Desulfatitalea tepidiphila: one gene and its partner. The protein of the gene in region 2 interacts with the protein of the main gene of each other region in a pairwise test. Links are inferred from orthologs where the notes say so. Each region holds a gene or a part of one and is shown on either strand. Other genes may lie near its edges.

Region 1 (4,996 bases), on a different replicon or contig from region 2:
TGAAATTTTTTTGACCGTTCAAAGCCCTTGCAATTCTAATTTTCACCCGGTGTCCGCGATACCGTTCGAAGTCGCTTAACCGGCCCAAGGGGCGCGATATCCCCGGAGAGGAGACCTCCATGTGATACGACTCCTCCACGTCCAGGGCAACGTCCAGCAGATCCCCCAACTGACGACTGATGCGGGCACAATCGTCGAGGGTGATACCACCGGGCTTGTCCAGGTAGACACGCAGCGTACGGCCACCCGGTTCGCGTTGGTACTCCACGTGCACCAGCTCTACGCCCTCGCTTTGGCACAGTGGTTCGGCCACCTGCCAGACCCGACCGACGATCGGATTGCCCGTGATTCCGACCACGGAAAGCGCACTATCGTCGTTACCGGCCACCATCTGCCTGCCCTCCTGGCGAAAAAACAAAAACGGGCTTGAAGCCCGTTCCCCTGTAAAGTAGATCCTTCTCAAGAAGGATGCGCGTATCCGCTATTTGGAACCGATCATCTGAATCACAAGTTCAAAGCCGCACCTACTTTGCCTCTACTTTACCAAGTTCGGTTCAGATGAAATACCGGACTTTTGGGTGGAGCGGGCAACGAGATTCGAACTCGCGACACCAAGCTTGGGAAGCTTGTACTCTACCAACTGAGCTATGCCCGCTCGCAGAAGCCCTATATAGGACAGCCTTTCAATGATGTCAACCGGTTTCATCGGTTCGTCAACATTCTATCCAAGCATGTCCCTGATCGCTTTCAATTCAGCGTACAGCTCTTTGATGACGGTATCCTTATCGGGGGCCACGGCGGCATCGGAGCGGCCTTTTTTGAGATGCTGGCGGGCGCCTTTTATCGTAAACTTGCGCTCGTAAAGCAAGTGTTTGATCCATAGGATCAATTCGACGTCGCTGCGGCGGTAGAGCCTTTGCCCGGCATCGGTGCGCTGCGGTTTGATGCGCGGAAACTCATTTTCCCAGAATCGCAGCACGCTCGGTGGAACCTGGGCAATGCGGCTCACTTCGCCGATGCGGAAAAAAAGCTTGTCCGGAATGTCGGGCGGGTTTTCTGTCGGTGCATTCATCAGCGCTCCTTTTTACTTTTGGAGCGTGCCGGCGATGGTGACCGGCGTTCCCCTAAAGCTTATCCCCGTCGGGTGGTCATGTCCACTGCGCGCCTGGCGCTTCGGTCAAGTGGGCAGGCCTGCATTGAAGTGGTCTACCAGCCGATCGGTAATGCGTTTGTGCAGGCGGTTCACCTCTTCGTCTTCCAAGGTTTTTTCCCCCGATCGGTAGACGATGCGCAGCGAGACGCTTTTGCGGCCCTCGGTGATGGGGGCACCCTGGAATACGTCGAACAGCCGGACCTCTTCGACCAGGGATTCGTCCATCTGATCCACCAGACGGAGCATTTCCGCCGCTTCTATGGCCTCGTCCAGGATCAAGGTGGTGTCCCGTGCGGTCGGCGGATACTTGGGCAGCGCCGTAAACTGGATCGTTTCCGGAATATGGGGCAGAAGCCGGGCCAGGTCCAGTTCGAAAATGAACGCGTCCTGCTTCAGCTCGTAAACGCCGCACACCTTGGGATGGACCTGGCCGACGAGGCCCACCTCATTTCCGGCCACCATGATTTTAGCGGCAACCCCGTAACGCAAGTAGGTGCACTGCTCGGGCTCGAGCCGCGTAAACCGAACCGGCGCGACGCGCAACCCTTCGAGTACCCCCTCCACGGCCCCTTTGATATCGTAAAAATCGCACGGTACAGGCCTGGTGTGCCACTGTTGATCGATGCGATCCCCGCTCCACAAGGCGACGAGCATGTCCTTTTCAACCGGTTGGCGGTCGTTTCCTTCGCTGATGAAGATCTTGCCGGTTTCGTACAGCTTCAGGTTTCTGGACTGGTAAGAGAGGTTGCGCCGCATGGTTTCGAGCATGCCGGGTATCAAGCTGGTGCGCATGACGGCTTGGTCTTCGCTCAGCGGGTTGAGGATGGCCAACTGGCGGCAGCGCGGATCTGCTTCAGGCAACCGCAAGCGTCGGCAGGAATCGTTGTGCACGAAACTGTAGTTGATCGTTTCCGTGAAGCCCATACCGGCCAGCAGGTCGCGCATTCGCTGGCGTTGGGTCAGCAGTTTGGGCGGTGGCTGGATGGCCGCAGGCAGGGTCGGAAAGGTGACCGGGATGTTGTCATATCCCATGCGCCGGGCCACCTCTTCCATGAGGTCTTCCTGACGGCTGACATCCACCCGGAAGCTTGGGGTCGCCACTGTCAGCAGGTCGTCGCCCTTGATGGCTGTCTCAAATTCAATTTCCGTGAGCAGGCGTGCGATCTCGTCGCGTTCGACCGCCGTGCCCAGCAGACGGTTGGTCGCCGATACGCTCAGTTCCAATGTCGGGGCCTGGGGCAGGTCATAGGTCACATCGATGCACCCTTCGACCAGTTGCCCGTTGCCGATGTCAACCATCAGTTGGGCGGCGCGATCCAGCGCATAGCGCGTGCCTTTCGGATCCACCCCCCGCTCGAAACGATGGGAGGCATCGGAGTTGATGCCCAGGCGCTTGGCGGTCTTGCGGATGCTGATGGGGTTGAAGTAGGCGCTTTCAATGAGCACGCGGGTGGTTCCCGGATCTATCTCCGAGTTCAGGCCGCCCATCACGCCGCCCACGGCCACCGGCTTCCGGCCGTCGCAGATCATCAGCATGTCCGCTTCCAGGATGCGCTCCTTGCCGTCCAAGGTGGTGAAGTGTTCGCCGGCACCGGCGGTGCGCACCACGATGCGATTTTCGGCCAATCTGTCGAAGTCGAAAGCGTGCAGGGGTTGACCGGTTTCCATCATCACGAAGTTGGTGATGTCCACGATATTGTTGATCGGCCGCAAACCCACGGATCGGAGGCGGTCCTGCAGCCAGAAGGGAGAGGGGCCGACCGTAATGTTTTCCACCACCCGGGCCGCATAGCGCGGGCAGTGATCCGGGGATTCGATGGTCACCGAGGTCATCTGTTCGATGCGGCCATGGGTTTCGGGCAGCCGGATCTCCGGGCGCCGGATCGAGGCGCTGTCCAGGGCGGCCACTTCCCGGGCGATGCCGATCACACTCAGGCAATCGGGCCGGTTGGGGGTGAGGCCGATCTCGAGAACCGCGTCGGTCAGCTTCAGGGCCTGGTTCAGCGGCGTGCCGGGCGGCAGGTCGCCCTCCAGCGCCATCAAGCCCGAGTCGTCCGCCCCCAGGGCGAGTTCGGCCGCACTGCAGAGCATGCCTTCCGAAGCTTGCCCCCGAATCGTGCCGATTTGAACCACGGTACCGTTGGGAAGTTCGCAGCCGACTGTGGCCAGCGGGGCCAGCATGCCCTCGGCTGCATTGGGCGCACCGCAGACGACCCGGCAGGTGCCCTGGCCGGTGTCCACGGTGCAGAGCTTCAGCTTGTCGGCATTGGGATGGGGGGAGATCTCGCGGATCCTGGCGACGAGCACCTGGTCCAGGTAGGCGAAACGCTCCTCGATCGCTTCGACCTCCAAACCCGCCATGGTCAGCAGGTGGGCCAGACGATCGACCTCCATTTTTACCGGAACATAATCTTGCAACCAGCTCAAACTAATTTTCATGATCTACCTGCTCGCTTCAAATTTGCCGCGCTAGAACTGTCTGAGGAAGCGGATGTCGTTTTCATAATATCTGCGGATGTCGTCGATGCCGTATTTGAGCATGGCGATGCGTTCGACCCCCATGCCGAAGGCGAAGCCGGTGTACCGGGCCGTATCGTAGCCGACATTTTCCAGAACGGCCGGGTGAACCATGCCGGATCCGAGGATTTCAAGCCATCCGGTCTGGGAGCAGACCCGGCAGCCTTTGCCGCGGCAGATGACACAGAGGATGTCGACCTCGGCGCTGGGTTCGGTGAAGGGGAAAAAGCTGGGACGGAAACGCACCCGGGTCTGGGTGTCGAACATCTGGTGCACGAAGCTCGTCAGGGTGCCTTTCAGATCGCCGAAAGAGACGTTTTCGTCCACGAGCAACCCTTCGACCTGATGGAACATGGGCGTATGGGTGATATCCGAATCGCAGCGGTAGACCTTTCCCGGGGCGATGATGCGCACCGGCGGCTGCCGTTTCTCCATGACCCTCGGCTGAGTGGGAGAGGTGTGGGTGCGCAGGACGATGTCGTCCGACACGTAAAACGTATCCTGCATGTCGCGGGCAGGATGGTCTTTGGGAATGTTCAAGGCCTCGAAGTTGTAGTAGTCGCTTTCCACTTCCGGGCCTTCCACCACTTCGAATCCCATCCTGGTGAAGATATCGCAGATGCGGGTGGTGATGAGGGTGATGGGATGACGTGATCCGGGGGCAGTCTTTCGGCCGGGCAGCGAGACGTCGATTCCCGCCGACTGGTCCGCGCCGTCCCTCTCGATGCGTTCCAGGGCCGCCAGGCAGGCCGCGGCAATGGCCTGCTTGACCTCGTTGGCCTTGCGGCCGGCGGCCGGTCGATCGTCTGCGGGCAACTGGGAGACGGCGCGCAAGGCCTGGGTCATCAGCCCCTTGCGGCCCAGGTACCTGGTATTGATGTCCTGTACGGCGTCGACGGTGGTCGCTGTGTCAATCTCTTTCAGCGCCGCTGCGCGGATTTGATCGATACTCTCCACGATAGTCTCTTTTTGTTCGATGGTTGCCAATATGACCTGCGGCCGTCACTCGAAAGGACGGCCGCAGTATGGGTAGTTTTCCCGATGGGAAAAGCGGCTACTGTTGCGAAGCCAATGCAGCGATTCTGGAAAAACCGGTGGGGTCGGACAAGGCAAGCTCAGCCAGCACCTTGCGGTCCAAAGCGACATTGGCCTTTTTCAATCCGCTGATAAATTTGCTGTAAGACAGGTCGTTCATTCGCACCGCCGCATTGATGCGGGCGATCCACAGGCGCCTGAAATCCCGCTTGCGCTGGCGTCGATCCCGGTAGGCGTAGTTGAGTGCCTTGTCGACCGAATCGGCGGCCGTACGGAACAATTTGCTGCGGC
Region 2 (16,656 bases):
GCGGTCTCGGGTAATGCCCCAGAACCCGACCGGCCGGCCGGAAACATCCCGGCGAAGGTAGGCTGATAATTCGCACTGGCGGATCGATCCATCCTTGCGGATGATTTCATATTCCATGACGGTCGAGTGATCGCCGGTCTCGTAAATGTTTCGGAAAATGTTCGAAATCTTCTTGGCGTTGTCGGGTCGAAGATAACGTTTGTAGCTCATGCCCATCAGTTCGTCGACCGTATATCCGTGCAGCCGACAGGTCGAGGCGTTGAAGTAGGTGAATCGGCCGCGCAGATCGGTTTCATAGTAGCCCTCCTCCATGCTCTCGAGGACCGTTCGGTACTTCAGTTCGCTCTGGCGAAGCACTTCCTGGGCCTGCTTGAGCGAGGTGATGTTGGTGACGATGACCAGCAGGCATTCCCGATCGCGAAACCGAATCTGCCGGGCCGATACGATGGCATCCAAAACCTGCCCGGATCTGTTTCGATATTGAATTTCCAGGCCTTCGACGTTGCCGTGTTTTTTGACCTGTTCGACGAGCCGGTCCCGATCCCGGGGATCGCGATACACCCCCAGTTCCAGTGGGGTCCGGCCGAGGGCCTCCTCAGCCGAATAACCGCTCAATCGGCAAAATGCATCGTTGACCTGGAGATATCGCCCCTCTTGAAGGTCGACCACAGTGATCGAATCCGGCGCCAGTTCGAGGATGCCGCGGTGGCTCTCTTCGCTTTGGCGCAGGGCATCCTCGGCCTTTCTCTGGTCGGTGCGGTCCCGCAGTATGCCGTAAAAACCGATGGGGGCGCCCGATGCGTCCCGCAACAGGCTCACGGAGCTTTCGACGATTCTAGGGGTGCCGTCCTTTTTTTTTACACAGTAGTCTACAATCCTGCTGGAGGTGACGCCTCGAAAGATGTCATTGAAAACGGCATAGATCCGGTCAACATCCTCGGGTGCGGTGTACTGCCTGAAATTCATGCCCATCAGCTCATCGCGAGTGTATCCGGAGACTTGGACGAGGGTGTCGTTAAAAAAGGTCAGGTTGCCGGACAGATCGACTTCGTAGTAGCTTTCCGTGATGTGATCCAGGATGTTGCGAAGCTTGGCTTCCTTTTCCCGAAGGTCCCTCTGGGCCTGTTTGAGCGAGTTGATGTTGGCCGTGACGACCAGCAGGCATTCTTCCCCCTTAAACGTGATGGGCTGGGAGGACATGAGATTGTCGAGAATCTTCCCGGATTTGGACTTGAACTGAATCTCCATTCCCTCGATCTTGCCGTCTCTCTCCAGTGCCTCGATAACGCGTTCACGATCCGATGGATTGGCGTAAATGCCCAACTCGTAGATCGTCCGGCCCACGGCTTCCTGGACCGTGTACCCGGTCCGCTCGCAAAAGGTGCGGTTCACTTGCATGAAGCGGCCGTCCCTGCGCCGTGTCACCGTGATCGAATCGGGCGCCAGGTCCATCAAATTACGATAGGTTTGTTCACTTTGCCTCAGGGCTTCCTCGATTTGTATCGGATCGGTTGGATGCCCAGGGGACTCTCGGGATGGGTCGTCATTCTGTGAGTGGACCGGTCGATCTTCATTGGGTTCGGTTTGCCTCTCGGTTGGTCGTTCGGACTTTCGATTGCTGCTGTCAGCGGTCATCGGGTGAACTCCTGCCGGAAGTGTTGAGGATGCCTCGCCTTGTCGCCTGTCGGCCCTGCCTTGACATGCGATTGACACCGAATTTGCCTGCTTCTGAATGAGCACCGATCATCGTCCATGCCGGGTCCGTACATCATCACAGTCGAAAAGCGTTGCACAGATTGCAACGCTTTTCTATTGCAATGAAATTACATCAATTTTTAGCGTTAAGGCCTTGATCTGTCAAGCATCGGATAGGGATCGCTTAAGACAATCGTTTTTTGGACGATGCAGTTCGGGAGGTTGCTGTTCGAGCAGCGGATTCGGGAGCGGTTGCCGGCTGGGCACAAGGGTCCGTCCATTCCCCGGCGCCGACGATCGGCCAGGCATCGACATCCTGGACCGCCATCATGTGGACGATCCGGTCGAGGACCTGATCGATGTCGGCTTGCTCCTCCTCGGGCAAGGCAGAAAGGCGCTGTGCGAATCTTTCCTGGAGCGGCCACGGCATTAATTCGGCGATTTCCTGCCCCTTGTCCGTTAAGGCGATGGTCACCTTACGCCTGTCCGGGCGTCCGCGCTCCCGGCGTATCAGGCCTCTGGATTCCAGGCGGTCGAGAATACCGGTGACCGTGGCCTGGCTGAGAAACACCAGGCGCGAAAGGTGGCCGGCGGTGGACGGGCCATGCAGATAGAGCTGCCGCAGGCAGACCAGTTGCGGTACGGTCAGTTTGAATCGCGCACTGAGCTCCCTGCTGTGCAGATCGATGGCCCGGGTGATGCGTCTGATCGAGCGCAGGATATTTTCAGCATAGGGACTAGTCATTGGCGTTTGCCGGTCGACATGGGGTTACACATGCTCCTTGTAGCCGCATTCCCGGTTTACACAACATAAAAAGGTGCCGTCGCGCTTGGTCGTTTTTTCTACGAGATAGGGGCTGCCGCAGGCCGGGCAGGGCTTGTCGACGGGTTTGTCCCAGCTGGCAAAGGTACATGCGGGATAGCGGTCGCAGCCGTAAAACACCTTTCCGCGTTTCGATTTTTTTTCGACGATCTGTCCCGTGCACCCCGGTTCCGGGCACTTTACGCCGGTGCTTTTGCCATTGAAACCGCCGTTGATCGATTCGGTGTGATTGCATTCCGGGAATCCGCTGCAGGCCAGGAATTCACCGTATTTGCCTCTTTTGACTACCATGGGTTTCCCGCACTTGGGGCAGACTTTATCGGTGGCGGCTTCATGGTTGGGTTCGACCGGTTGGATATGTCCGCGTTCGTCGCGTACGTAATCTCGTGAGTAGGTGCACTCCGGATAGCCGCTGCAGGCCAGAAAATGCCCGTTGCGGCCGACCTTGATGTGCAGCTTGTGACGCTTGCACTGAGGGCAGTCGATATCCGTGGGAATGCCGACGCCTTTGACGCTGAGCATCCGCGCATCGGCCTCGGTGAGTTTCTGCTTGAAGGGCCCGTAGAAATCGCTCAGGACACTGACCGCGTCCAGTTCAGCCGTCTCCACGCGATCCAGGTTGTCTTCCATTCGGGCCGTGAATTCCACATTGAAGATCTCTGGAAAACTGAGCACCAGCAAATCATTGACGATGAGTCCCAGTTCGCTCGGATGAAAGTATCCCTTGATCAGCTCCACATAACCTTTGTCGCGAATGGTGGACAAGATGGCCGCATAGGTGCTCGGCCGGCCGATGCCGTTTTCTTCCAACTCCTTGACCAGTGAGGCTTCGGTAAACCGCGGCGGCGGCTGGGTAAAATGCTGTTTGGGCAGAATTTGCCTCAAATCGAGCTCATCCCCCTCGGTCAAAGGCGGCAGGGGCTGTTGTTTTCGGCTGTTTTCGGCCTCTTCGTCGACGGTCTGGTAAACGGTCATGAACCCGGGAAATTTGACCGACGATCCTGTGACCGTAAAGGTGTAGTCGCCGGCGGCGATGGAGATGGTGTTTTGATCGATCTGGGCAGGCGTCATCTGGGAGGCCACGAAGCGCCGCCAGATCATCTGGTACAGCGCCAGCTGATCCTTGCTCAGATATTTGGCCAGTGATTCGGGCGTATGGTTCACCGAAGTGGGGCGGATGGCTTCATGGGCGTCCTGGACTTTGTTCCGGTTGCCGAAGTTGCGCGGCTCCTGCAGCGCATAATCGTTGCCGTGGGCCTGGCGCACCCAATCGATGGCTTCCTGGGCCGCCTCGGCCGCAATGCGGGTGGAGTCGGTGCGCATATAGGTGATCAAGCCGACCGGTTCGCCCGGCCCCAGGTCGATGCCTTCATAGAGCTGCTGGGCGATGAGCATGGTTTTTTTGGCGGAAAAACGCAACTTGCGGATCGCTTCCTGTTGCAGCTTGCTGGTGGTAAACGGCGGCTGTGGATTGCGGCGCACCGTTTTCTTGACCACCTTAGCCACCTGGTACCGCGCCGTTTTCAATTCCTCGACGATAGCCGTGGCCGCCGCCTCATCTGCGATCTCGAGTTTCTCACCCTTCTTTTTGACCAGCTTGGCTTCAAAGGAAGGGGGTGTTTGACCCTCGAGCAGGGCCGTGATCGACCAGTACTCTTGCGGAATAAACTCCTGAATGGCCTTTTCGCGTTCGCAGATGATGCGCACCGCAACGGACTGGACCCTGCCGGCACTGAGGTTGCCTTTGACCTTTTTCCACAGCAGCGGAGATACCTGGTAGCCAACCAGGCGATCGAGAATCCGCCGCGTCTGCTGCGCCTCGTATTTATCCTTGTTCAACTCTTCAGGATGGGAAATGGCCTTGAGGATCCCGTTTTGGGTCAATTCGTGAAAGAGGACCCGATGAAACCGGCGGCCCTTTTTTTTGAGCACTTCGGCCGCATGCCAGGCGATCGCCTCTCCCTCCCGGTCCGGGTCGGGTGCCAGGTAGATGTCATCGGCTTCGCCGGCCGCTGCCTTGAGCGCCGAGATCACCTTCTGTTTACCGGGAATGCTCCGATAAAGCGGCTTGAAATTGTTATCGATATCGATACCGATCTCTTTGGCCGGCAAATCCTTGATGTGGCCCACGGTGGCAGCCACGTTGAAATTATTGCCCAGATATTTTTTGATGGTGCGAATTTTCGTTGGAGACTCAACAACGACAAGTGGTTTTGAAGACACAATATACCTCTGAAGCAAAATGTAGTGGGCATCATGCTAGCGCATGGCGGTTCAATTGTAAATATCGGTACCAAGGAATTTTTGGATCGAGGGTCGTTATCCTTCTGAAATATAAAATAAAATTAAGTTGTTTCATACAGCCGCTTTTTTTAAATTGCCTACGAAACAGGTGGTCCGCCATGGCCCTCAAGAATCGCAATAGTCCGCGTGGCGGACAAAGTGTTTGCCAGGTTCCTGGCAGACCAATCCCTTGAGTTCCAGTTGAGACAAGATGCTGGTCAGCGGCGCCATGGCCTGCCCCAGGTCCCTTGCCAGATCGTCGATATGCACGGGGTCGACCCCGATGGCTTCGAAGACCCGATGTTCCAACTCAGAAAGGCCGACCGGCTGCCGCGTCTGTTGCGGTTCATGCCCGACGGCCAATTGAGGCGCAATCTCCTCGATGATGTCGTTGGCTGTTTCAACGAGTTTGGCGCCCTGTTTGATCAGGTCGTGGGTACCTCGTGCCATGGCCGAGTGAATGTTGCCCGGTACGGCGAAGACCTCCCTACCTTGCTCGGCGGCCAGTCGTGCGGTGATCAGGGAGCCGCTCCGGCGGGCGGCTTCGACCACTACCGTGCCCAGCGACATGCCGCTGATGATGCGGTTGCGCATGGGAAAGTGGTGGGCGTCCGGGATAGCGTCCATGGAGAATTCGGTCACCACTGCCCCATGCTCGGCGATCCGATGAAACAATTCTCGGTTTTGAGCGGGATAAATATGGTTCAACCCCGAACCCAGGACGGCGACCGTAACGCCACCCGCCTCGAGTGCACCCTCGTGAGCGGCTGTGTCGATGCCCAGGGCCATGCCGCTGACGATGTTGGCGCCGCTTTCGGCCAGCTGTCGGCATAAGCTCCTGGCCGTATTGCGGCCGTAGGGGGTGGCCCTGCGCGAACCAACGACCGACAGGGGGTACTGGAGCTGGCTCAACCGGCCGTAAACGTAAAGGAGAGGCGGCGGATCCGGGATGTGCCGGAGCAAGGGAGGGTAGTCCTCGTCCTGGCAGGTCACGAACGTGTACCCCTTTTTATAGACCTGATCGATGTCGCGCATCACCGTATCCGGTGGGCGCTGCCGTCGGATGGCCTCAGCGATTCTGGGGGTGATGCCCGGCACTCGGGTCAACGCGCCGGTAGGAGCCTTCAATACCTTTTCCGGCGATTCGAAGCTCTTGAGCAACCGGTTGATGAGCAGGTTCCCGACGCCCGGAACACTCTTGAGCGTCAGCCAGGGGACGATATCGTTCATGCGATCATTTTCGTTTTTGCCATGCCAGCAGGATCGGGCTGGCCACAAAAATCGACGAATAGGTACCCACCAGGATGCCGACCAGCAGGGCGAAGGCGAAATCGTGGATGATGCCGCCGCCGAAGATAAAGAGCATGAGCACCACGATCAAGGTGGTCCCGGAGGTCAGAATCGTCCGACTGAGGGTCTCGTTGATGCTGCGATTGATCGTCTCGGCGAGGGGCAGCTTGTGGTATTTTCGCAGGTTTTCACGGATCCGGTCGAAAACGATGATGGTGTCGTTCAGCGAATAACCGATGATCGTCAGCAGGGCGGCGATGATCGGCAGGGTGAACTCTTTTTGAAAAATGGAGAAAAAGCCCACAGTGATTGCGACATCGTGAATCAGGGCGACGATGGCTCCCATGGCATATTTCAGGTTCAATATATAAAACAGAACCAGGGTGACCACCACCGCGGCCAACATCAGCATGGGGATGCTCAGGTGGGCCAGCCGCAGAATGTAGACGCTGAAGGCCAGCGCGCCGGCCACGGCCGCGCTGAGCAGCCATTTGAGTTCGAATCGACCTGAAATGTAGACGGCGATGAAGAGCAGGGCGAAGAACATGGCCAGGAGTGCCTTTTCACGCAGGTCGCGGCCCACCTGTGGACCGACCATTTCGAACGACTCCAGGGTTACCTGCCGTTGGGTCTGGGCGGCCAGGCCCTCCTTGAGGGTTTGTGCCAGATTCTCTTGCTCGGCCACGGCGGCCGGAATCAGGACGCGATAGAAATCCTCCGCTTCCTCCCCGTATTTTTGGACCACGGCCTCGAGCTGAAGGGCGTTCATGGCCGCCTTGACCTCCTCGATGGGCAGCGGTTGATCGAACTGGATCAACAACTCGGCGCCACCGGCAAAGTCGATGCCGTATTTGGGACCACCGTGGAAAATGAGAGACACGATGGTGATGAGGATCAGGATGGCCGAGACAATATAGGCCAGTACACGACGTCCCACGAAGTCGATATTTACATCTGGTTTAATGATCTGCATGGTCGGTTTTCCTCAGAATCAATTCACGCATGCCCGCGGCATGACGATGTCCGAACGAGATGGCCGTTGGCGGCCCATGGTTAAATGCTCAAGGTCTTGATCGAACGCTTGGTCAGCAGAAATTCGAAAATGACGCGCGATACGATCAGGGCCGTAAACAGGCTGGCCACGACGCCCAGGCTGAGGGTCACGGCAAAGCCCTTGACCGGTCCACTGCCGAATTGAAACAAGACGACGGCCGCGATCAGGGTGGTGACGTTGGCGTCCATGATGGTCAGCGTGGCCCGTTCGAAGCCGGCGTCGACCGCTGCGCGAGCCGTCTTGCCCAGGCGCAACTCTTCTCGGATACGCTCAAAAATCAATACGTTGGCGTCGACTGCCATGCCGATGGTGAGGATGATGCCGGCGATGCCGGGCAGGGTCAGGGTTGCGTTGAAAGCGGCCAGGCCACCGGCGATGAGAATGATATTGAGCACCAGGGCCGCATCGGCGATGACCCCGGAACCTTTGTAGTAGACGATCATGAAGAGCACCACGAGCACGCCGCCGATGAGCATGGAGAGCAGTCCCTTGCGGATCGAGTCTTCACCCAGCGAGGGGCCCACCGATTTTTCATATAAAATTTTCACCGGCGTGGGGAAGGCCTCGCGCAGCACCAGGGCCAGGCTCTTGGCGCTGTCGTCCGTAAAATTGCCGGTAATCATGCCTTCACCGGTGATCTTGGATTGAATTTCCGGGGCCGAATAGACCTCGTTGTCCAGGACGATGGCCAGGCGCTCGTGGATGTGCTTTTCGGTAATGTCGGCGAAGATGCGGGCGCCTTTGGGGTTGAACTTGATGGCGACGTAGGGCTGTCCGTTGGCCGGATCGAATTTGACGCGCGCCTCACTCAGGTAGTCACCGGTCAGCAGGGTTTCCTTCTTCAGGAGGATGGGACGGCCGGCCATGTCGGGGTCGTCTTTCCGATAATAGCGGATCTCGCTGCCGGGCGGGACACTGCCCGAGAGTGCCTGGCGCACATCGTTGCTTTCATCGACCAGCTTGAATTCCAGGTTGCCGGTACGGCCGATTTCCTTGCGCGCCTTGTCGGCATCGATGACGCCGGGAAGCTGGACGATGATGCGATCTTCGCCCTGGGGCCGGATATCCGGCTCGCGGGCGCCGTATTCGTCCACCCGGTTGCGGACTTTCAACACGGCTTTTTCGAACGACAGTTTTTTCACTCGTTCGATTTCGTCTGATTTGAGCTGCAGGACGATTTCACGCTGCCCTTCGCGGGTGCGGTCTTCCAGGTTGAAATCGCGGAATTCGTCGGCGATCAACCCCTTGGATCGGTCGGCATCTTCACGTTCATCCAGCACCACTGTAAAGGTGGTGGCATCCGTTCTTTTCAACGCCGCGACACGGATATCGTTTTGACGCATGAACGCTCGCAGCTCGTCGAACGATCGATCCACCGTATTTTCAACGGCCTTATCGGTATCCACCTGCAATACCAGGTGCATGCCGCCCTGCAGATCCAACCCGAGGTTGATTTTGTTGTGAGGCCATAAGGTCGGAGACTCTTTTTTTTCCAGGACCATTTGAAGCGTCGGCAGCACATAGACCAGTGCGGCCAGCAGGACCACAATGACGACAATGGGACGCCAGGAAGTTGTTTTCAATGCTTCGTTCCTCTTGTTCGAACCGTGCTCGAGTCAAAATCAGGATACCCGCCACCCACCGATCCGTCAGACCGTCTCAGGCCTGGCTGAAGATTGCGGTGTTGCTGCGGGTATCATCCTTGCGACTGGGCTTATTTTTTGTCGGTATCGGCTTTTTTGGGCGCCGGCGGTGTATCCGGCTTGCTCGTCTGGGCCAGACCGGCGACGTGTCCCCGGCTGACTTTAACGCGTACCTTGTCCGCGATTTCCACGGTCAGGTTGGCTTCGCTCACCCCGGTGATCCGGCCGTACAATCCGCCGGAGGTGATGATCATGTCCCCCTTTTTCAGGTTGGTGATCATTTCCCGATGCTCTTTTTGCTTTTTCTGCTGGGGGCGAATCAGAAGAAACCACATGATGGCCAACATCAAAATGATGGGCAACAGGGGCGTGGCCAAAAGTCCACCGCCGCCTTCGGCTGCTGCGGCGCCTCCCTGGCCCATGGCATAGGCTAAATTCATATCGTCAAACCTCCCTTTCGAGAATAGAGTACAATTTGCAGCATTAAATGATGTGCATCATAAGACGGCGCTGGTATACTTGAAATGTCGGTGCAGGTCAAACCCTTCTTCCAGATCAACACTCGGGATAGCAATCGATATGGCATTCATGGGGCGGCATGCCGGCGTCCCCCTCGATGGTCAGGGAAAAGCCGCGTTGCATTTCCAATTCAATGATTTCCTTGCGTTTTTTGTTGAGCACATAGTCCGCCACCGCTTTGGGCACGCTGCCGTGCACGCTCTGCAGTCCGCTCTTGCGCGTCATGGTCTTGAGTTGACGTAAAAAACGCAAGGCCAGCGTTTCGGTGGACGGGGTCAACCCCTTTCCCTTGCAATAGGGGCAGGCCACCAGGCTTCCCAGTTCGATGGACGGTGCCAGGCGCTGGCGGGCCAATTCCAAAAGGCCGAATTGTGAAATTCGACCGATACGCACCCGGGCTTTATCCCGTTTGACATGTTCGCGCAAGGCGCGTTCGATGGCGTTGCGGTTTTTCATTTCGCGCATGTCGATGAAGTCGACCACGATCAGACCGCCCAGGTCCCTCAGGCGAATCTGTCGGGCCACTTCCTCGGCCGCCTCAAGGTTGGTGTTCAGGGCGGTTTGCTCCAGGTCCTTTTCGCGGGTTCCTCGGCCGGAGTTCACATCGATGGCCACCAGGGCCTCTGTCTGTTCGATCACGATGGAACCGCCGGATTTCAGGGGCACCCGGTTCTCGAAGATTGTCGCGATCTGATCCTCGAGCTGGTATTTGGTAAAGATCGGCTTGTCCAGGGTGTAGTGTTTGACAATGCGCTTGTGACGCGGGGAGATGATCTGGACGAAATTTTTCACCTCCTGAAAGGCCGCTTCATCGTCGATCAGGATCTCGTTGACATCCGGTGTCAGATAATCCCGCACGGATCGAACGGCCAGGCTGCGATCCTTGTAGAGCGCGGCAGGGGCGGTCTCCTGAAGTCCCCGGTTTTTGATGTCGCGCCACAAACGCAGCAGGTAGCTGATGTCCTTGGCCAGTTGGGTCTTGGTGCAGCCCTGGCCGGCGGTACGCACGATGGTGCCGAATCCTTCGGGGATTTTCAGTTGGACCAGAATCTCCTTGAGCCGCTTGCGTTCCTCTTCATCCTCGATTTTACGGGATATGCCGCGGTTGTTGGTGCCCGGCATCAGCACGACGTAGCGGCCGGGCAGCGAGATGTAGGTGGTGAGCATGGCCCCCTTTTTCATCATGGGGTCCTTGGTCACCTGGACCATGATCTCCTGGCCTTTTTTGACCAGATTGTCGATCGTCCGCTGACCACTGTCACTCTCCTGAAAATAGTCGCTGTGAATTTCGTGCTGTTGCAAAAAGCCGTTGCGTTCACCGCCGAAATCGACAAACACGGCTTGCAGACTGGGCTCTACACGGGTGATGATGGCTTTGTAAATATTGCCATGGAGAATTTCACGACCGGCCATTTCGATCTGGAATTCCTCCATCCGGCTGTCCTGGACCTTGGCAATGCGAACCTCTTCCGGGTCGATGGCGTTAATCAGAATTTTGCTGCTCATGTATGGGTTATTCCTGTGTTTCGATAACGTGAATGCCGTGGGGGGCGTCAGGCGTAGGCGACTGTAACGCTTTGATTCATATGTGTTTGCTGCGGTTAAGTCAAACAGATTGTCAACTTCCCACATATCTTGCACTTTGAATAAAATTATGGCATGAGAAATCAAAATCTTAAACGACCATGGCGCCGCATGCGCCGTCGCGGCGCTCTGTTTTTTGATGGCTGAAAGTTGATGAAACTGTAAAAAGTCGCAAAGGCGCCATCCCGGCGAACACCGGCATCCAGAACATACTGAAAATACTGGATCCCGGTGTTCGCCGGGATGACGGGAAAAGCGAATTCCGAACTTTTTACGGCGCCGTCAAAGTTGGAACCAGAACATTTAAATGTCCGGCCAAGCCGGTTCAGGTGACAAGCGATGGATGAACAATACGATCCCCGTAAGATTGAGCAAAAATGGCAAGAGGAGTGGGAGCGGAGCCATCTCTTCGAGGTGGATGTCCAGGCCGACCGGCCGAAATATTATTTGCTGGAGATGTTTCCCTATCCTTCGGGCAAGATTCACATGGGCCATGTTCGCAATTATACCATCGGAGACGTCGTGGCGCGTTACAAGCGGATGCAGGGGTTCAACGTGCTGCATCCCATGGGGTGGGATGCGTTCGGCATGCCGGCGGAAAACGCCGCCATCGCCAACAACACCCATCCGGCCGAATGGACCTACGATAACATCGCCTATATGCGCAACCAGCTAAAACAGCTCGGTTTTTCCTACGACTGGAGCCGGGAGGTGACCACCTGCACGCCGGATTATTATCGTTGGGAGCAGTGGCTGTTTCTCAAGATGTACGAGAAAGGCATGGCCTACCGCAAGGAGGCTTATGTCAACTGGTGTGAACCGTGCCAGACCGTACTGGCTAACGAGCAGGTCGAAGCCGGCATGTGCTGGCGCTGCGGCCAGCCGGTCAGGCAAAAGAAGCTCAATCAGTGGTTTTTCCGCATCACCGATTACGCCGAGGATCTGCTCGTCCATTGCGATCAGTTGCCCGGGTGGCCGGAAAAGGTGACCACCATGCAAAAGAACTGGATCGGTCGCAGCCAGGGGGCCGAGATCCGATTCGCGGTGGAGGAGAGCGACACGGTGATACCAGTCTTCACCACCCGCCACGACACTGTTTTCGGCGCCACTTTCATGTGTCTGGCCCCCGAACATCCCCTGGTGCCCCAGTTGGCGGCCGGAACCGAACAGGCGGCGGCGGTGTCCGATTTCATCGAGCGCATCAGCCTGCAGGAGCGCACCAGCAAGGCGGTGGAAACTTACGAGAAAGAGGGGGTCTTTACCGGCAAATATTGCATCAATCCCGTGACCGGCCGGCGCATGCCGATCTATACGGCCAATTTCGCTCTCATGGAGTACGGGACCGGAGCGGTCATGTCCGTACCGGCTCACGATCAGCGCGATTTCGATTTCGCCAGGAAATATGACCTGCCCATCATCCCGGTGGTCAACCCGGAAGGCGAGACCCTGGTCGCCGCCCAGATGACGGAAGCGTATGCCGGCGACGGTCTGATGGTCAATTCCGGAGCGTTCGACGGGCAACCCAATCGCCAGGCGATGGAAAAGATCGCCGACCTGCTCGAGGCCAAGGGGCTGGGCCGGCGGGCGATCAGTTACCGGCTGCGGGATTGGGGGATTTCGCGCCAGCGCTACTGGGGCGCCCCCATCCCCATGATCTATTGTGATACGTGCGGGACGGTTCCGGTTCCCGAGGCCGATCTGCCCATCGTGCTGCCCGAGGATGCCCATCTGCTCGCCGGCGGCCGCTCGCCGTTGCCCACCCTCGACCATTTCGCCCGGACGACCTGCCCCAAGTGCGGGCGCACCGATGCGCGCCGGGAAACCGATACCATGGACACCTTCGTCGAGTCGTCCTGGTATTTCGAGCGCTATTGCAGTCCCAAATGCAACGAGGCCATGTTCGATCGCGACGCGGTGGCTTACTGGATGCCGGTGGATCAATATATCGGCGGTGTGGAGCATGCCATTCTGCACCTGCTCTATTCCCGCTACTTCACCCGCGTACTTCACGACATCGGTTTGATCGATTACAAAGAGCCGTTCACCCGCCTTTTGACCCAGGGCATGGTGTGCAAGGAAACCATGTCCTGTCCCCAACACGGCTATCTGTTTCCCGAGCAGGCGCGCGAAGAGCGGGGCACGCTTTACTGCACCCTCTGCGATCGGCCGATCACCCTCGGGCGGGTGGAAAAGATGTCCAAATCCAAGCGCAACGTGGTGGACCCCAATGTGTTGCTCGAACGGTACGGAGCCGATACGACGCGCCTGTTCTGCCTCTTTGCCGCGCCGCCGGAACGAGACCTGGAGTGGAGCGACCAGGGGGTAGAAGGAAGCGCGCGCTTCCTCAATCGGGTCTGGCGGTTGGCCGGCACCTGGCTGGACGTGGTGCAGGGCGTGGCCTCTTACGACGGTCCGGTCGAATCGCTTCCCGACACTTTGCGGCAGACTTACCGAAAGGCGCACCAGACCATCGAAAAGGTGACCCGCGACATCGAAGATCGTTTCCATTTCAACACGGCCATCAGCGCCGTCATGGAGTTGGTCAACCAGATGCATGCGGTCGGCCCCGACGACGGCGGTGCGGATCAGCGCAAGGGCGTCATGCGGCATGCCCTGGAGACGGTCATTCTGCTGCTGTCCCCCATCGTGCCCCATTTTGCCCAGGAGCTCTGGCATGCCCTGGGGCATGCCCAAAGCACGCTCGCCGTGCCCTGGCCGGTCTGGCGCAAGGATGCACTGGTCCAGGAAGAGGCCACCATCGTCGTTCAGGTCAACGGCAAACTGCGCGGCCGGTTTACGACCGCCGTGGACACGGATGACGATACCGTGAAGCAGCTTGCACTGGCGGATGAACGGGTGCAGAAGTTCGTCGGCGACAAGGCGCCCAAGAAGATCGTCGTCGTGAAAAACAAATTGGTCAACATTGTCGTTTAGGCGACAGCAGCGTAACGAAAAGTGTCAAGTTCGAAGTGTAAAGTTTAAAGTGAAGGAATTCGGTCTACCTAATAGATGAGAGGTTGCCGTGACGGGTCGTGAACAGGGGGTCGACATCAAGCGGTACGCCAAATGGCCTCCGGCCGGCGGGTGGACGTTTCTCGTCCTTTCCCTATGCCTGCTGACGGCTTGCGGTTATCAGTTTGCCGGGCCGGGTCAGCTGCCCGGTGGGGTGCAGACCATCGCGGTGGAGGTTTTCACCAATCGTTCGGCCGAGTCCGGGCTGGAGACGACGCTGACCAACGCCGTGATCGATGAGATGACCCGCAGGCGGCAGGACCTGGTGGTCGGGCCAAAGGAGGCCGATGCCCGTTTGTCGGGTACCATCGACCGGCTCTCCACGGCAACCCTTTCCCGTGGCGGCACGTTGACCGCCGTCGAGCGCCGGGTGATCATGACAGCCTCGTTTGTTTTGAAGGATCGGGGTGGCAAGGTGGTGTGGCAGGTGAGGGGGCTGAGGGCCGAGCAGGCGTATCCCGTGGGAGACAGCAAGGCCGCCACCGATCTGAACAAACGGCTGGCCATCGGACAGGTATCCGAACGGCTGGCCGAATATCTGTACGAGCGCCTCACGGGCTCATTTTAAAAATATTGGGTGGCCCCGGGTATTCGGGGCTGGATAGCATAGCAAGCAAAGCACTCGGCCGTTCTCGCGCCGGGTGCTTTGCTTTGAGATCCGGAATCAGGATTTGATGGTTTGGGACAGCTTGGCCAGGCGGGCAACTTTTCTGGCGGCGGTGCGTTTGTGCAAAACGCCTTTTTTCACTGCCTTGTCAATCGTCGACTGAGCCGTCCGCAGCGACGCATCGACCGTTTCGACCGATTTGGCTGCGGCGGCCTGGCGGACCTCCTTGACCACATGTTTGACACGGGTCTTGACGGTCTTATTTCGCATGCGCCGTGTTTCGTTCTGGCCGGCGCGCTTGAGGGCTGATTTATGGTTGGCCACTGAAATGCTCCTTTCACATTGATTTGTAGCTTTATAAAACGAAACTCTATATAGGTATCTCTATAGCATGTCAACAGGTTTCGACAAGGAAATCCCGGGTGCCGAAACGCCTTCCCACGAGGCACACCTTCATCTCGATTCCACCCCCGGTGTGCAAGGTAGCGATGGGGTTGTCATCGCCAAAGCGGCCGGTGTGGTGGGGGCCGCAACCCTGTTCAGCCGGGTGTTGGGTGCCGTACGGGATATAGCCATTGCCTCTTTTTTCGGGACCGGGATGATATCCGATGCCTTCATCGCGGCTTTTCGCATACCCAATCTGCTGCGGCGCATGTTTGGCGAGGGATCGCTGAGTATCGTCTTCGTGCCGGCCTATACAGAGTGTCTCTACCAGCAAGGACGCACCGAAGCCGATCGCCTGGCCGGCAGCGCAGCGCGTTTCCTGGCCGCCTGTTTGTTAACGGCGGCCTTGGCCGGCATGGCGGCGGCCCCTTTGCTGGTTCATATCCTCGCGCCGGGCTTTGCCGATTCGGTCGAAAAATTCGATCTCACCGTGTCGTTGACCCGCACCATGTTTCCCTACATCTTTTTTATCGGATTGGTCGCCTTGTGCATGGCATTGCTCAATGTATTGGGGCATTTTGCCGCCCCCGCCCTGGCGCCTGTCTGCTTGAACGTGTCCATGATCGCGGCAATTGCGGTCGGCTCGCTGTGGGTCGACAGCCAGCAGGAGTTGGTGTACTGGCTCGCCGTGGGCGTGGTCGTGGGGGGCGCCCTGCAATTGGGGCTGCAGCTGCCGTTTTTGCTAAAAAACAGGATATTTTTATGGCGCCCCGCACCATGGTGGCATCCGGCCTTCAAACAGATCGGGGCCATGCTGGCACCGGTGCTGTGCGGCGCGGCCGTCTATCAGATCAACAACCTGGTGATCACTATCCTGGCCTCGATGCTGCATCAGGGCAGCATCTCCTATCTCTACTACGCCGACCGACTGCTCCAGTTTCCCCTGGGCATCTTCGGCATCGCGGCCGCCACGGCCGCCTTGCCGACCCTGGCGCGCCAGGCGGTCATGCAGCGATACGATGCCATGCGTCACACCTTCAATGAGGCCATCCGGCTGGTCTTGTTTGTCACCCTGCCGGCCATGGCCGGTTTGATCGTGCTGCGCGAACCGATCATCGCCATGTTATTTCAACGGGGGGCGTTCGATCTGGATTCCACGCGATTGACGGCCAGTGCCTTGTTGTACTATAGCATCGGATTATGGGCGTTTTCGGCGGTGCGTGTCGTTCTGAATGTCTTCTATGCGTTGAAAGACACCCGTACACCGTTGAAGATCGCGCTTTTGACCATTGCAGCCAACTTGATTCTGGGATTGGCACTGATGGGGCCGATGCGGCACGACGGCCTCGCACTGGCGTTCACGCTCGCCTCCATGTTGAACATCGGATTGCTGGGCTTTGCCTTGCGGAAGAGACTGGGAACGATAGGCGGGCGGTCGATCGCATTATCCGCGTTGCGATCATCCGTCTGCGCGGCGGGCATGGCGGCCGGCGTGTGGATCGCTGCCAGGTGGCTGCTGCCCCATGACCCTAAGGCCGGCGTGGCCCTGCTGCCGGGTCTTTTGGGCTGTATCCTCATCGGCGCGGCCATGTTCGGTGTATTGGCGCGTATCCTGAGAATGCCGGAGCTTCAAACCCTGATGTACATAATTCGGAGAAGGTCACCGCAGGCGTGAACCGTAAACAGAAAATATCGATCGTTTTGGCCGGCATCGCCATGTTTTATCTCCTTCTGGTGATCGTTTTCGGCGACAATGGATGGC

Evidence for each region.
Region 1: the proteins of secD (region 2) and pheT interact in binary tests that used the Escherichia coli proteins (3 or more experiments, as listed by UniProt). The link is inferred for Desulfatitalea tepidiphila from one-to-one orthologs.

What each region holds. Positions count from the first base shown.
Region 1 is NZ_BCAG01000006.1:385,721-390,716, reverse strand. Bases 886-3,945 are described here. They hold pheT (phenylalanine--tRNA ligase subunit beta), read right to left. Parts: upstream 3,593-3,945; coding sequence 1,178-3,592; downstream 886-1,177. Other genes in these bases: pheS (phenylalanine--tRNA ligase subunit alpha), read right to left, coding at 3,623-3,945; DFT_RS21720 (MerR family transcriptional regulator), read right to left, coding at 886-1,072. In the rest of the region: ribosome maturation factor RimP, read right to left, coding at 1-391; more of DFT_RS21720, read right to left, coding at 722-885; more of pheS, read right to left, coding at 3,946-4,630; rplT (50S ribosomal protein L20), read right to left, coding at 4,725-4,996.
Region 2 is NZ_BCAG01000003.1:334,319-350,974, forward strand. Bases 6,437-9,396 are described here. They hold secD (protein translocase subunit SecD), read right to left. Parts: upstream 8,729-9,396; coding sequence 7,145-8,728; downstream 6,437-7,144. Other genes in these bases: secF (protein translocase subunit SecF), read right to left, coding at 6,437-7,064; yajC (preprotein translocase subunit YajC), read right to left, coding at 8,860-9,228; DFT_RS06140 (Rne/Rng family ribonuclease), read right to left, coding at 9,344-9,396. In the rest of the region: DFT_RS06105 (hybrid sensor histidine kinase/response regulator), read right to left, coding at 1-1,635; DFT_RS06110 (MarR family winged helix-turn-helix transcriptional regulator), read right to left, coding at 1,880-2,440; topA (type I DNA topoisomerase), read right to left, coding at 2,465-4,741; DNA-processing protein DprA, read right to left, coding at 4,928-6,031; more of secF, read right to left, coding at 6,036-6,436; more of DFT_RS06140, read right to left, coding at 9,397-10,813; leuS (leucine--tRNA ligase), read left to right, coding at 11,231-13,825; DFT_RS06150 (LPS-assembly lipoprotein LptE), read left to right, coding at 13,914-14,471; rpsT (30S ribosomal protein S20), read right to left, coding at 14,568-14,834; murein biosynthesis integral membrane protein MurJ, read left to right, coding at 14,902-16,569; DFT_RS06165 (FtsB family cell division protein), read left to right, coding at 16,566-16,656. UniProt on the Escherichia coli protein: Part of the Sec protein translocase complex. Interacts with the SecYEG preprotein conducting channel. SecDF uses the proton motive force (PMF) to complete protein translocation after the ATP-dependent function of SecA.